One region of the Rhizobium sp. ZW T2_16 genome, then DNA from elsewhere that is predicted to be linked to it. Evidence: riboswitches for the same ligand, from Rfam matches in the RefSeq annotation. Region 1 holds a riboswitch; each other region holds the start of a gene.
The links. Region 1 has a riboswitch for thiamine pyrophosphate ahead of thiC (phosphomethylpyrimidine synthase ThiC). Riboswitches for the same ligand answer to the same signal wherever they lie in the genome.
Positions count from the first base shown of each region.

Region 2: it holds a riboswitch for thiamine pyrophosphate, as region 1 does, so the genes downstream of both, ACI3K0_RS16005 (YkoF family thiamine/hydroxymethylpyrimidine-binding protein) here and thiC (phosphomethylpyrimidine synthase ThiC) in region 1, are expected to answer to the same signal.
Region 3: it holds a riboswitch for thiamine pyrophosphate, as region 1 does, so the genes downstream of both, thiM (hydroxyethylthiazole kinase) here and thiC (phosphomethylpyrimidine synthase ThiC) in region 1, are expected to answer to the same signal.

Region 1 is NZ_JBJDRG010000005.1:81,556-86,783, reverse strand. It holds gene thiO (glycine oxidase ThiO) at 1-411, opposite strand, end outside; gene thiC (phosphomethylpyrimidine synthase ThiC) at 411-2,246, opposite strand; TPP riboswitch at 2,344-2,455, opposite strand; gene ACI3K0_RS15155 (ABC transporter ATP-binding protein) at 2,554-3,612, opposite strand; gene ACI3K0_RS15150 (DUF5060 domain-containing protein) at 3,625-5,142, opposite strand; gene ACI3K0_RS15145 (carbohydrate ABC transporter permease) at 5,170-5,228, opposite strand, start outside.
Region 2 is NZ_JBJDRG010000005.1:272,568-277,795, forward strand. It holds gene ACI3K0_RS16000 (ABC transporter permease) at 1-536, opposite strand, end outside; gene ACI3K0_RS16005 (YkoF family thiamine/hydroxymethylpyrimidine-binding protein) at 556-1,164, opposite strand; TPP riboswitch at 1,155-1,267, opposite strand; gene ACI3K0_RS16010 (TetR/AcrR family transcriptional regulator) at 1,384-2,046, shown strand; gene ACI3K0_RS16015 (hypothetical protein) at 2,227-2,508, shown strand; gene ACI3K0_RS16020 (TonB-dependent siderophore receptor) at 2,531-4,366, shown strand; gene ACI3K0_RS16025 (iron-siderophore ABC transporter substrate-binding protein) at 4,488-5,228, shown strand, end outside.
Region 3 is NZ_JBJDRG010000016.1:63,587-68,814, forward strand. It holds gene moaA (GTP 3',8-cyclase MoaA) at 1-43, shown strand, start outside; gene thiD (bifunctional hydroxymethylpyrimidine kinase/phosphomethylpyrimidine kinase) at 30-851, opposite strand; gene thiE (thiamine phosphate synthase) at 851-1,486, opposite strand; gene thiM (hydroxyethylthiazole kinase) at 1,483-2,298, opposite strand; TPP riboswitch at 2,348-2,444, opposite strand; gene ACI3K0_RS24595 (methyl-accepting chemotaxis protein) at 2,588-5,155, opposite strand.

The DNA of each region.
Region 1 (5,228 bases):
ATGCGCCTCACCTTCGAAGAACAGCGCCTTGTCGAACCGGCCGACAAGCGACGGTTCCAGATCGGCGATTTCGTCTCTGCCAAGCCAGACATGACCGCGTGTGCGCGAAGCAAACCGAGTGAGATCGGCCAAGTCACGCGGCTGCGCCACGACCAGCGTGCCGTTGCGAATGACCGCACCCGGCACCGCCCTGTCCCACCAATCGGCGGCATCGAGCCCGAGTGTCAGCACGATCTCTTCCGCCGCCTCACGCTCGCAATAGGGCGCCAGCATGCCGCCGGCGAAATGCGATGCGCCCTGCCCGATCGTATCCTGATAATCGACGATATCGACATCTTCGCCGCGCCTGAGAAGTTCATAAGCCACCGTGAGGCCGGCAACGCCGGCCCCTTTGACGAGAAACAGAGACATCAGGCCTCACTCCCGGCATTTGCCAATGGGTTTTCCACCGGCATGTAGAGATCACCACCATCGCGATATTTCGCCGCCATCGCCTCAAGCCCCTCCTTCTGCGCCTCGGCGCGGATATCGTGTGAGATCCGCATCGAGCAGAATTTCGGCCCGCACATGGAGCAGAAATGCGCCACCTTGTGTGCGTCCTTGGGAAGCGTCTCGTCGTGGAAATTCCGCGCCGTATCCGGGTCGAGCGACAGATTGAACTGGTCCTCCCAGCGGAACTCGAAACGGGCGCGCGACAGGGCATCGTCGCGCAGCTGCGCCCCCGGATGGCCTTTTGCCAGATCGGCGGCATGGGCTGCTATCTTGTAGGTGATCACACCGGTCTTGACGTCATCGCGATCCGGCAGGCCCAGATGTTCCTTCGGCGTGACGTAGCAGAGCATGGCGGTGCCGAACCAACCGATCATCGCAGCCCCGATGGCGGAGGTGATGTGATCGTAGCCGGGCGCGATATCGGTGGTAAGCGGACCGAGAGTATAGAACGGCGCCTCGCCGCAGGTCTTCAGCTGCTTGTCCATGTTCTCCTTGATCTTGTGCATCGGCACATGGCCGGGGCCTTCGATCATCACCTGGCAATCCTTTTCCCAGGCGATTTTCGTTAGTTCTCCGAGTGTCTCCAGTTCGGCGAACTGCGCGGCATCATTGGCATCGGCAATCGAGCCGGGACGCAGGCCGTCGCCCAGCGAAAAGGTCACGTCATAGGCGCGGGCGATGTCGCAGATCTCGTCGAAATGCTCGTAGAGAAAACTCTCGCGGTGATGATGCAGACACCACTTGGCCATGATCGACCCGCCCCGCGAAACGATGCCGGTGACGCGATTGACGGTGAGGTGGATATAGGAAAGCCGCACGCCGGCATGGATGGTGAAATAATCGACGCCCTGCTCGGCCTGCTCGATCAGCGTATCGCGATAGACCTCCCAGGTGAGATCCTCGGCAATGCCGTTGACCTTTTCCAGCGCCTGATAGAGCGGCACCGTGCCGATCGGCACCGGTGAATTGCGGATGATCCATTCGCGGATATTGTGAATGTTGCGGCCGGTCGAAAGATCCATGACCGTATCGGCGCCCCAGCGGATCGCCCAGACCATCTTTTCCACCTCTTCCGCCATCGACGAGGTGACGGCGGAATTGCCGATATTGGCGTTGATCTTCACCAGAAAATTGCGGCCGATGATCATCGGTTCGCTTTCGGGGTGGTTGATATTTGCCGGAATGACGGCGCGGCCTTCCGCAACTTCGTGGCGTACGAATTCCGGCGTGATGTAATCCGGGATATGCGCACCGAAACTTTCGCCATCCCGCGTCAGGGCTTCCTTCGCAGCCTGCCGGCCGATGTTTTCGCGGATGGCGATGAATTCCATTTCGGGCGTGATGATGCCTGCGCGGGCATAGGCGAGCTGGGTGACGGCCCGGCCTGCATTCGCCTTGAGCGGCATGTTGCGGATGGGGAACTCGGGCGTCAGCCGCTCGCCGGTGGCAAAACCGTTATCCTCCGGCTTGACGTGCCGCCCCTCGTATCGGGCGACATCGCCGCGAGAAAGAACCCAGTTTTCGCGCAGGCGCGGAAGGCCTTGGTCGATCGCGACGATATGGGCAGGATCGGTATAGGGGCCGGAACTGTCATAGACTAGGACTGGCGGCTCGCCGGATGTCGGGTGAAGCGCGATCTCGCGCATCGGCACGCGGAGATCGGGATATTCCCTGCCCGCAACATGGATCTTGGTGGAAGCCGGAAATGCGCCCGAGGTAACGGTCGGGCTTTGATTTTTGGCGGCAATATTCATCGTGAGGCTCCAAGTTTCAAGGTTGGAGACCCAGTCCTAGAGCCGGAAAGATGGAAGAACGCCGATCACGGAATCCGGTTTACGGATTTGAGAATTATCGCAGCGTTTTGCACCGTCCCTACGCCAGTATGAACTGGATCAGGTTCAACGGGTCACTGCGCGCGATAGCAGAATCTCAGCCCCTTGACGGGACACCCCTGGTGAATGCGATGAGGCTATGACAGGCGAGCTAGCGGGTCAAGTAGGTGATGCAAGCACCGCGGGAAATCGGAGGGCTCAATCTCGCGGGCTCGCAGTCGGCTTTACCTCAATCGAGCCGCACTTCACTCGCGGGATCGAAGAAGTGGACTTTGGCGGAACTGATCGACAGACGGATCTCCTCACCGGGCGCAAAATCCACCCGGTCGTTGACGACACAGGTGACTTCCGTGCCGCCGACATCGGCCAGAACATGCGTGTCTGCGCCGGTCGGCTCAACCACCTTGATCGTCGCCTTGGCGCCATCCTGCGTGCCTACGGCAAAGCCTTGCGGACGGATGCCAACCACGACGTCACCACTGCTTCCACCCTTCGGCAGCGATGGCAGCGCCAGTCGCTCTCCGCCCGGAATAAGAAGGGACTGGCCCTCGATCTTGCCGCGCAGAAAATTCATTGAAGGCGATCCGAGGAAGCCGGCCACGAACATGTTATCCGGACGGTCGTACAGCTCCAGCGGGGTGCCGATCTGTTCGACGCAGCCGCCGCGCATGACGACGATTCGATCGGCCATGGTCATCGCCTCGACCTGGTCGTGGGTGACATAGACGATGGTCGACGCCAGTCTCTGGTGAAGCGCCTTGATCTCGGCGCGCATCTGCACACGCAGCTTGGCATCGAGGTTGGAAAGCGGTTCGTCGAACAGGAAGACGTCGGGATCGCGAACGATCGCGCGGCCCATGGCGACGCGCTGGCGCTGGCCGCCGGACAATTGCGACGGCTTGCGCTGCAGGAGCGGGGTCAGTCCGAGAATTTCGGATGCTTCCGCAACCTTCTTGTCGATCTCGGCCTTTTTCATGCCGGAGATTTCCAGCGAGAAGCCCATGTTCTGGGCGACCGTCATCTGCGGATAGAGCGCGTAGTTCTGGAACACCATGGCGATGTTCCGTTCCTTCGGCGACAGCGTGTTGACCACACGCCCGCCGATATCGATACGCCCTGCGGATATGTCCTCGAGGCCGGCGATCATTCTGAGAAGGGTCGACTTGCCGCAGCCTGACGGGCCAACCAGGATGAGGAATTCCCCATCCCGGATGTCGATCGTAACACCCTTGACCACTTCGAGCGCACCAAAGCTCTTGCGCAGATCGGAGACTTGAACCGTCGCCATGATGATACCTCTCTAATGCGTCTTGCGTGGGCGTATGCGCACAGCAAGATATGGCCGGCCCGGCAGCGTCAGCCCGAACGCGGCGGCAAACTGGTTGGTGATATGAGAACCACCGGTAATGCGCTGCGGGTGAACCTTCGGCAGCGGCCCCTTCTCCAGCGGCGTGATGCTCATGTTCCAGACATCGATGAGATCGATTTCCCAGTCGCCATCTTCTTCCGGCAGGCCGAGCGCCCATTCGACCGGCTGATGCTCGCCGAAATAGATGTAACGGACGTCGCCATCCTGAGCCGCGGATACCCGCTTGTAGGTCGTGCCCCGTTCCAGCATGGGGGTCAGGCCATTGACGGCATCCTCCTCGAAGATCTTGCGGAGGAAGTCGATACGCGCCGATGCCTCGCCATGAAGCACGCCGCCCTTTGCCCACCAGAGTTCGTCATTGGCATCGAGGAATGTTTCGCCGTGACCGATATAGCCGCCACGGCAAAGCGTCAGCCAGTAGCGATGAACCAGTTCGTGGCCATCGATATTGCCCCATTCCTTCGGGATATTGCCTTCGTATTCGGGCTCGTCGTTGACGACAGGCTTGCCATAGGCGGCGCGCCAGTCGAGCGTCTTCTTGACGTCCCAGTTCTGGATGCAGACGTGATCCACCCAAGGTTTGCGGTGATCGTAATTCTTGTCCACATCGCCATTGTGGATCGACTTCGGATGGCGCAGCGGATCGCCTTCCTCGATGATCTGGAAGAAGCGGTCCCAGCGCTCCATCGGCTTCGTATCGAGAAGGAAGTCGTATTCGTTGGCGAGCGACCACCAGACATTTCGGTAGGCGGCGATACGCGCGACGATATAACGGAGATATCGGAAATCCTGCTCCTCCGTCATCGTGCAATAGCCCCAGCGGTCATAGGGATGGAAGAGGATGATATCGGCCTCGATCCCCATTTCCATCAGACGGCCGATCTGGTTTTCGAAATGCCGGAAGCATTCGAAATTCGGCCTGTCCATGTCATGGCTGCCATCGGCGCGCTTCTCATAGACGTCGAAGAGCGGCTCGTTGGTGTTGTAGATATAGTCTTTCGGGAATACGCCCATGCGGATCTTGTTGAACGGCGCCGTCTCGAGCGTCCTGAAGGTCTGCTCCTGCAGCTCGACCGTCTGGTGCGTCCAGGCATAGCAGGTCGTGCCGAAGGGCAGGTATGGCTTGCCGTCGGCATAGGCGAAATGAAACTGGTTGCGCACCCGCACCGGGCCGTGAACGCCCGACTTGGCCGGACCAACGGTCAACGAGCCGTTCAGGCCTGCCAGCGCCTTGTCGCTGGCGGTCGTTACGAAGCGCCAGGCACCCTCGGTGGCCGGGCAGAAGCGTACCTTGTAGACGCCGTCACCATCATAGAAACCGGGAACCGTTACGTCGCGATTGCCGAGCGAAAACGTCGCGGCGAAACTGACGTCGAGATAGGGATTGCCGCCTGCGGGACCCTTGGCGGAAAACTCGAAGACATCCCAGCGGCTCACTTTTTCTGACATTTCTAACTCCTGAATATGATTGGATTTTCAGCCCTTGACCGCACCTGAAGTCAGTCCGCTGACGAAGTATCTCTGGAAGATCATGT
Region 2 (5,228 bases), 190 kb from region 1:
GCAAGCAGGAAGCGCTTCCAGCGGGATGCGCCCATCGAGACAAGCAGGTCTTCGACTTCGTTTTCGGTGGCGGCATACCCTTCGGCCAAGGCGACCAGCATCGGAAAGAAGGTGACGAGCGCCACGAGCAGGATTTTCGGCAAAAGGCCGAAACCGAACCACAGCACGACCAGCGGTGCGATTGCCACCAGCGGCAAAGTCTGGCTGGCGATGAAGATCGGAAAAAGCGCCCGCCGCATTAGGGTGGAGAAATCGATCGCCATTGATAGTAGGAACGCGAGAACCAGCGATAGCGAGAAGCCCAGCAGGGTGGCACGCAGCGTTGGCACGGTATTGGCCCACAGGGCGTCGCGATTGAGCCATGCCTGAAGAAGCACCTGGGATGGTGCGGGCAGCGTCGTCTCAGAAATGCCTGAGGAGCGGCAATAGATCTCCCATGCGAACAGCATACAGCTCGCGGCAACGAGAGCCGGCAAGGCCCGGAAGGCATGGGTGCGGAGCATAGGTCCGCGCATGGGCGAAGTGCTCGACGACATCGGCTTGTCCGTAAGGGCGTTAGATGGCGCTCGGGCTGTTGGCTGAAACGGTCAGATCAATCGTCACATGGCCCTGCGGTGGCCCGAAACGAACGAAGGCCTCTCCCATGGTTGCAAAAACCGGAGCGGCATCGCCACGCAGTTTCGTGCAGAAGTTTTTCGACTTGTCGAACACGCCTGACGACTTGATGAAATCGATGCAGCCATAGATCTCGTCCATGTGCTGGCCGATGCCGAGTGTGTAGAGAGAAAATTGCGCGGCAGTCGGCTGTCCGGCAAGCGGGATGGAGGAGACGGCAGTCAATGCCTGCGCCTTGCGCTCATCCAGCGGGGCGAGCGGCCCGGTCATCTCGGGAACATGGCAGATCGGATCGTCCGGCTCGCCGGGGCAGCCGCGCGACAGCGTTGCATGCATGACGCAATGCTTGCCGGATTTTGCGGCGGCAACGAAGAGATCGCGCATCGCGGCCATGACAATATCGGGCGTACCGACAAGAAGCGTCGAAATATCGTCGGTTTCGATCCTCAACTGATCCCGATAGGGATCAAGCGCGGACAAGGCACCGAGGATGACGTCGACGAAATCGTCGGACATCGGGTAAAGGGAAATCTGCGCGCCGGAAAACATCTTATACCTCGCTCCGCTGGCATTATCCAGATCAGCTTAAGGGTCCACGGTCATGACGACCGAATCTCAACCCCGGCAATACGGAGCACCCCTGTTCGGCCCCTGATAGATCAGATGATGCAGGACTTGCAAGAGGGCAGTGTTGAATGACCGTTTCAAGCGGAGTACGAGACGGGTATGAATTCGCTCCGGCCGGTGGAGCTCCGGAGTTACGTTTCCATGTCTGCCAGACCGCAACAGCGCCGAAAAAACGATCCCGAACGAACGAAGGCGGACATTCTCGATGCTGCGACCGAAGAGTTCGCGACACATGGTTTGGCCGGTGGCCGCATCGATGCGATCGCCGAGAAGACGCGCACGTCCAAGCGGATGATCTATTATTACTTCGGCGGCAAGGAAGATCTCTACCTCGCTGTGTTGGAACGTTCCTACAGACAGATCAGAACGCTGGAGGCGGATCTTCAGCTTGATGATCTTTCAGCCGAAGATGCATTGCGCGTGCTCATTTCCGAAACGTTTGACTATGACGAAGCGCATCCCGATTTCATCCGCCTCGTCAGCAGCGAGAACATCAATTGCGCCGCTCATATGCGCAGGTCGGAAACGCTTCTCGATCTGAACATATCAATCATCGAGATGTTGGAAAAAATCATCGACAGGGGCGGGCGAGATGGTGTTTTCCTGCGCCGCACGGATGCAATCGATGTTCACATGCTGATCAGCGCCTTCTGTTTCTTCCGTGTCTCCAATCGCTACACGTTCGGCGCGATTTTCAGGCGCGATCTTTCCGAGGAGGGGTTAATGGCGCGCCACAAGCAGATGATTTCGGATGCGGTCGTCAGCTATCTGAAAACGCCGGACGTGTCTTCCGGCGAAAGATGATCGATCAGCCTGTGGCATATCGGCCGCAGATAGTGTTGATACGCTGCCGGTGTAAGTCTTCGCGCATTGACTCACTTTCTGGTGACCGATAATTCCTGATTTATCAATCATATTTTTTGGCTTTGCGTTTGATGCTGCGAAGCCTCTGATTTTGCTCGCGTATGCTCAAGGAGCACTTTTATGTCTGGCTCTACCGTTTTCAATGCTTTCGCAAAAAAGACCGGCAATCGCGGTCGTTTTCTCGTGCTTTTGTCCAGCTGCGCCATTGTTCTGCCGCTGCAAGCTCTTGCTCAGAATGCCGAAGAGACCGATGCCGGCACGATGTTGAAGCCGATTATCCTGCAGGGCGATGGTTCGCCGGTCGGGCCCGATTCGACGATCGTTGCAAAAAAGCTCGCGCACGAGTTCGAAGACCGACACGCCGATCCTCGATTCAGCGGCAGCCGTTTCGGTCGTCACTGAGAAGGAACTTGAGGAGCGTGGCGTGAAGACGCTCGATGAAGCGCTTTCCTATACGCCGGGCGTGCTGACCGACGTCTATGGATCAGACAACCGATATGATCACTATCTGATCCGCGGGTTCTATTCGACTGGGCAGAGCACATTCCTCGATGGATTGCCGGTACGTAGTATCAATTTTACGGGCAGTCGCATGGAGCCGTATGGGATGCAGCGGATGGAGGTTTTGAAGGGCGCAAACTCGACGCTCTTTGGCATCTCGCAGCCCGGCGGCATCGTCAACGCCATCAGCAAGCGGCCGCAAGACTACAAGTTTGGTGAGGTCTACACGACCTTCGGCGAGGATCACATCGAAACGGGTACAGATTTCGGTGGTCCGATCGACCCGGATGGAGTCTGGTCCTATCGTCAGACCGCCAAGTGGCAGGACGCGAAGCAGGGTATTGATTACAGCCAGGATGACAGAGTTTATATTGCCCCGGCGCTGACCTTCAGTCCTTCTGCTGATACGGACTTCACGCTGCTGACCAGCTACAACAAGCGGAATGGCAGCACATCTCACAGCGTTCCCTATAGCCTGAGAGACGAAATCGATTCGGAAACCTATCTGGGTGAACCGGATTTCGACAATATGGACACGATTGAGCGAAACATCGGTTATGACTTTCGCCAGAATCTCGGAAATGGTTTGGAGTTCCGGCAGAATGCCCGCTACACCAATCTCGATCTGACTTATGAAGGCGTTTACGCGACCTCAGCCGATCCTGCGGCAGATCGCGGCGCGCTCGGTGTTTATGGAGAAGCCAAGCGCTTCGATATAGATAACCAGCTCCAATATGACGCGAGCTTCGGTCTTTTTGATAGCCGCACTCTCCTCGGTGTAAGTTATGAGCATGACAAGCTTCGGGAGCGTCGTCTTGATGGCGTACTGCCGGCGATCGATCCATTTGATCCGGTCTATTCTGGGGCGGGCAGTATCGGATTCTATCCTGCGTCAATAACCGAAGGCACTCAGGCGACGAAGAGCATCTATCTTCAGGAGGAGTTGACGTTCGACAAGCGTTGGATACTCACCCTCGGTGGGCGTTACGATCATGCCGATACTGATTCAGGCAGCGACAGTGCTGTTGACGAAGCCTTCACCCCACGGGCGGGACTGACATTCAAGGCGACGGATGAGCTCTCGTTCTATGGTAGCTACGTGGAATCTTTCCAGCCGATCGGCGCGAGCCGTTCTACGCTGGTGGGCGAGGCCAAAGCACAGGAAGGAACCCAGTACGAGATTGGTGCAAAATACCAGCCGCTGGGCACCGACATACTCTTTACGGCTGCGCTGTTTGATTTGACTCAAAAGAATGTCCTCCAGTATGGCTCCGCGCCAACTTATTTCCAGTATCAGATCGGCAAGATAAACGTCCGCGGTCTGGAATTAGAGGGTAAGGTCGCTCTTTCTGATACTCTAAACTTGACGGCTGGTTACTCCTATTGGGATGCAGAAATTGAGGAGGATCTTGTTGCTGCGAATGTCGGAAAGCGGCCGGCGCGCGTTCCAAAGAACATGGTCTCTCTCTGGGCTGACTATACGATCCCTGGAAACGGTATTCTCGGTGACTTGAGCCTTGCTCTCGGCATGCGTTACCTCGGCCCGACTTACGCCGACGATGCAAACACCATCGCATTGGCATCACGCACACTGTTCGATGCTGCCATCCGCTACAAGGTGAAGGACGACGTGACGCTTTCGATCAACGCGACGAACCTGTTCGACAAGGAATATGTCACACACGTAGACACTTCCAGCATGTCGGCCTTCTATGGCGATCGCCGCAAGGTTTTGGCGACGTTGAAATATACCTGGTAAATTGGCTCAAGTTCAGGCATTCCTCGGCGCGGTCGAGGGATGCCTTTATTTTTGCGATGTGATTTTGGTGTTGCTGCCAAAGGGGATGATCACGTCGCGGCAAATGATGATAGGAAGAGCGATGCGAAGGGTCGGTTTTGGCGAAGTTTCTGTGGACGCCATCAACGAGGTGAAACGCCGTGAGTTCCTGATCCGTATGGCCGCAGGCGTATCCGGAGCGGTTGCCATGAGCGCGGGTCTTCCCCCCTTCTTTTCTTCTGCCCGCACCGCATTTGCTGCCGGTGAGGAACTGCGTTTCGAACATGTTTATGGCGAGACCGTTCTGGCGAAGCCGGCGGAACGGGTGGTATCCTTGGGATACAACGTCCACGATGCGCTTCTGGCGCTTGATGTCGTGCCTGTCGGCATCCGGCAGTGGTTCGGCAATCAGCCTTACGGTGTATGGCCATGGGCGCAATCCCATCTCGGTGATGCCAAGCCCCAGCTGATTTCCGGCGAAGTCTCGATGGAAGTGGTGGCTAGCCTGCAGCCCGATCTGATTGTTGCTGTCGGGGCCGGCATATCTAAGGACGAATATGATGTCCTGTCGCAGATCGCGCCCGTGCTGATGCAGCCGAAGGGCAGGCCAGCTTATGGTACGACCTGGGATGAACTGACCCGGATGGTTGGCAAGGCCGTAGGTAAAACGGACCTTGCCGAACAACGCATTGCGGAGGTTGACGCGAAATTTCAGACGGTGCGTGCCGCGCATCCTGAATGGAGTGGAATGACCGCGGTATGCGCCTATAATTTTGGTGGAGAGACCGGAGCCTTCATCGGTTCCGATACCCGCGCGACGTTCCTGGCCGAGCTCGGTTTCAAG
Region 3 (5,228 bases), on a different contig from region 1:
ACGCCCCGCCGTCGCGCGACACATGAGCGTCACCGGCGGGTGACCTCATTCTCCCACAGCTCGACGAAATGATTGACCGGCCCGTGTCCGCTGCCGACGGATAACGTGTCGGCAGCGTTTATAGCCTTGGCCAGATAAGCTTTCGCCCACTTCACCGCCTCCACCATGGACCGTCCCTTGGCAAGTTCGGCGGCAACGGCGCTCGACAGGGTGCAGCCGGTGCCATGGGTATTCCTCGTCGTCGTGCGCGGCCCTTCAAACCAGGTCACGCCACCACTATCCGCCAGTACATCTGGGCTGTCATCGCTGGCGAGATGGCCTCCCTTGATCAGCACGGCACCCGGTCCTTGCTGTAGCAGACCCATCGCCTGGTTGGCCATTTCCGCCCGTGTCTTAGCCTCATTCTCGCCCAGCAGGACTGCAGCTTCGGGAAGGTTCGGCGTGATGACGGAAGCAAGCGGCAGCAGCCGGTCGATAACCGCTTGACCGGCATCGGAGGCAAGAAGTGGAGCGCCACCCTTTGCGACCATCACCGGATCAAGCACGATCGGAATACCCATCGCATGGGTCTCAAGCAATTCTGCAACGGTGCGCGCAATCTGCGCATTGGCGATCATGCCAATCTTTACCGCATCGACCGTTATGTCGGCAAAAATCGCCTCGATCTGGGCACGAACGAACTCCGGAGGCAACGCGTGAATGGCGGTCACGCCCTGCGTATTCTGGGCCGTCAACGCCGTCAGCACTGCCATGCCATAAGTGCCGCGGGCGGAAAATGCCTTGAGGTCCGCCTGTATGCCGGCGCCGCCGGATGGATCGGAGCCGGCAATCGACAAGACATTGCGAATCATCATTTCTTCACCTCCGCAATTTTATCGGCGATCAATCTTGTGGCAGCTTGGGGATCGGGCGATCCGCATATGGCGGATACGACCGCGAGACCCGTTGCCCCTGCGCGAAAGATTTCTTCGACATCTTGAATCTTGACGCCGCCGATCGCGACTGCGGGTATCGGGGATGCCGCCACGATCCGCGCAAGGCCTTTAAAACCGATCGGCTGCTTGTGATCCGGCTTCGTGCCGGTCGCGAAGACCGGACCGACGCCGACATAATCAACCACCGCCGGATCAACCCGTCGCGCCAGATCTTCCGTCTCTACGGAGAGACCAAGGATTAGCCTATCGCCAACACGCTTTCGAACCTCCGTCGCATTCATGTCTTCCTGCCCGACATGAATACCATCTGCACCGATCGCGAGCGCGGCCTCCACATCATCGTTGACAATCAGCGACACGCCGGCCCCTGAAAGGGCAGCTTTCAGCTGCAGGCCCGTCGCGATCATCTCTGCGGTCGTTGCCTGCTTGTCGCGCAACTGCACCATCGTTGCCCCGCCCAGCACGGCAAGTCGCGCCGTCTCGACCATGCCGATCACGCGACAAAGATCCGGGTCCAGCACCAGATAAAGGGAAAGGTCGAACTGCTTCATGCCGGTATCACCCGCGCTACGGCATCAACGGCATCCGGCGTCACTTCCGCAAGCAGATCGAGGAAACGCACGGCAAAGGACCCCGGCGCATGAGCGTCCCGTCCCGCCAGTTCGCCAGCTGCAGCAAACAAGGCAAGCGCCGCAAGCGTTGCCTCAAACGGCTTGTCCGGCACGGTTGCTGCAAAACCGCCGATGACACAGGTCAACGAGCAACCGAGCGCCGTCACTTTCGGCATCAGCGCAGATCCACCGAGAACATGAACGGCACGATGACCGTCGGTGACGAAATCCCGTTCCCCGGTCACGGCGACGACACAGCCATGACGAATGGCAAGAGCGCGGGCAGCAGCCTGCGCAGAAGCCACGCTGTCACCCGAATCCACCCCCTGCCCCGATGCATGCTCGCCGGCAAGCGTAATGATTTCGGAAGCGTTGCCGCGGATTACCGTCGGCCTGTGCTCCAGAAGCGCTGAAACGGCGGCACGCCGATAGGCGGTCGCGAAATGCGCGACCGGATCGAGTACCCAGGGTTTTCCCGCTTCGCTTGCAGCCTCGGCGGCCTGCTTCATGCCGTCGAAAAAGTCCGGCGAGATGGTCCCTATATTGACGGTCAGTGCCGCCGCTATGCCCGCGAATTCCGCCGCCTCTTCCGGGCTGTGCACCATTGCAGGAGATGCGCCCGCAGCCAGCATCACGTTGGCGGCAATGTTCATCGCGACGAAATTGGTGATGTTCTGCACCAATGGATTTTTCTGCCGCATCGCTGCCAGCAATGCGCCGGGTTTCAATGATTGAGCGGAATCGTCTGCCATCTGCGCCTCCTTTTGAGGCGGAGGTCGACGTGGGGATACGACGTCAAGAACGAAGACCCGAACGACTCCCTCCGCCAGCATGATCTGGTTCAGGTTCAAAGGGTACTTCTCAGCCCGGCTTTCGCCGGACGCCCCTGTCATGATCAACAACTACCGGATGATGATCCGCGATTCCAGCCTTTTTACGCAAATGCGGCGAGATGCGGGCTTAGCCTTAGCCTCGAAAGCCGCCGTCGTGTCTGGCGGCGGCTTTTGAAGTTTCACGAGATTCTGGGCATCTGCCTTCACGTCATGCGGCGCTGCTACGGTGCAAACGCGGCTGAGGCTCCTGGTAATAGGTCCCGCTGCTGTCGCTGGTCCTGAAGCGGCCGATCTTCTGGGTCAGATCCTCCACCCGGTGACGCAGGCCACGTATTTCGGCATTGTTCTCCTCGACCATGGCGGCATTCTGCTGGGTTATCAGTTCGACGTCGTTGACAGCCTGCGTGACCTGCGTGATGCCAGTCGACTGCTCTGCGGCAGCCGAGGAAATCTGTGCCACCAGTTTTCGAACATCGGTGACGTGAGCAATGATCCTGGAGAGTGCTTCGCCGGTTTCCTCGACGAGCTGCACGCCGCTTTCGACCTGCGTTGCACTTGCCGAAATCAACTGCTTGATCTCGCGAGCCGCACCCGCGCAGCGCTGGGCCAGTTCGCGGACCTCCTGGGCGACAACAGCAAAACCGCGGCCTGCTTCACCAGCGCGAGCAGCCTCGACGCCGGCATTCAGCGCCAGGAGGTTCGTCTGAAAGGCGATCTCGTCAATGACGCCGATGATCTGGCTGATCTTGTCGGAGGAGCGGCTGATCTCGCCCATGGCATTGACTGCGCGTGCCACGACCTCGCCTGAGCGGACGGCGAACTCTTCGGTCTCGTTGACCGATTGAGACGTCTGACGGGCATTGGTAGCGGTGCTACGCACAACATCGCTCAAGTGGCGCAAAGCCCGAGAGCTTTCCTCCAGCGCGGCCGCCTGCTGTTCCGTGCGTTTCGCCAGATCGTCGGCGGAGGCGGAAAGATTGGCCGTACCGCCATTGATCTCCTGCGCCGCAAAACCGACTTCGGACAAAGTCGCACGGAGAGCATCGACAGCCTGATTATAGGTTCTGGCCATCATGACGAAATCTGCCGGGAGATTTTCGTCCATCCCCGTTGCCAGATCGCCCTCGGCCAGATTGCCGAGCACGCCCGAGAGCGCGGTCAACGCATGCTGCTGATCGGCCGCGATGCGGGCACGTTCGCCGGCACGCTGTTCTGCTTCCGCCGAGGAGAGCTCCCGGGCGGCGGCGGCTTCCTGCTCCAGCCGAACATTTTCTCTCGCAGCGTCGCGGAATACCGTAACGGAACGAACCATGTCACCGATCTCATCGCCACGCTCGCGGCCTTCGATCGAAACTTCGAGGTCGCCGTCGGCAAGACGCTTCATCACTTCGGTCACCCGGCGCAGAGGGCCGCGCAATGTCTCGACCAGCATCAGGCCGCCAGCGATCGCCAATATCGTACCGACCACCATGGCGACGACCGAAAGGTTTGCCGACCGTTCGCTATCTTCCTTGCCGACTTCCTGAGCCTGGGCAACGAAATTCTTCAGCCCGGCCATTGCGCCGGTCAGAGTGGCCGTGGCTTCCGCCCTCTTCTTCTGCCAGTCGGAAGCGATCACGATCAGCTTTGTCGATCCGGCGTCGAGCGATGCGAGAAGCGGCTCCAGCTTCACAGCAAAGCCAGCCATGGTGAAGTTGGTCTTGGCAAGTTCAGAAACACGCGCCGAGACGGTACGCAAACCCGCCGTCGATTCAAGAAGCGGCTTCTGCGAAGCCTCGCTCATCGTACCGCTCATCCGCTCGACAAGCAGTTTGAGCTCATCGATCCTGCGCAGCGAATCCTCTGTCTGGGCAAGCAGCTCACGCTGGACGGCCACATCACCTTCAAGACCGACAAACCGTTCAGCCGCCGTTACGGCCCGGCTGTTGGACAGATTATCCAAATCTCGCTGTATCGGCATGAGTGCACTTGTTCCGACACGCACCGCCTGCGCCTTGTCGGCGATCGGGGCGTCGCCGGCAATGGTCGCTTTCAAGCTGGCGGCGGCCTGTCGCGCCGGATCGAAAGCCTTGCCCGCCTTTTCCGATACGAGAGTGCTGATCTTTGCGAATTCCTCTTCCAATGGGCCGAGGTAGAGCTTGGCCGTATTGATGGCCGCATCGTCGCTTTCGGCACGACGCATTGCTTCACGCAAGTCCGAGACCCTGCCCGAAATGGCGTTATAGGCATAGGCTTCCAGCAACATGCCCTTGGCAAATTTCTCCTTGCCGGCGCTCTGCTTGCGCAGGCTGCCCACCTGCGCTTCCACTTCCGTGCCGAGCGTATCGATTTCCGTCACGGCGCTGGCCATCTGCGCATCCGTTTCGTCCCGCAGCAGCTTGACGGCCCACAGCGCATCGACATGACTGCGCATTGCCGAGGCGAGCCCCATAACCGGTGCAACCCGTGACCGATCCCCTTCGCTTGTCAGAAGTCCCTCAAGCACACCGACGCCCTGTTCCTGGGCATCGATATCGGCTCTTAGTGCCGAAAGCGTCTTTTCATTCGGCGTAGCGGAATATTCCTGCAAGCTCGACTGAAGGCGCTCGAAATCGCCGATGTTCTCAATCGTGGCGCGGGTCACGGTCATATGGCCATTCAGAGTATTGGCCGTGTAATATCCGGCAAGGCCCACGCCCGCGATCAGCAGAACGAGAGGAACAACGAACAGAAGAACCTTGGTTACAATTTTCCGGCTTTGCAAAAGTCGATCGATAAACAATTTTTTCCCCGTCATTAGCTGCGCTGAAGGCACGATTGCATGTGTGCACAACGGAGCGATTCCAGCCTCATGCGGGAACATCTGCACA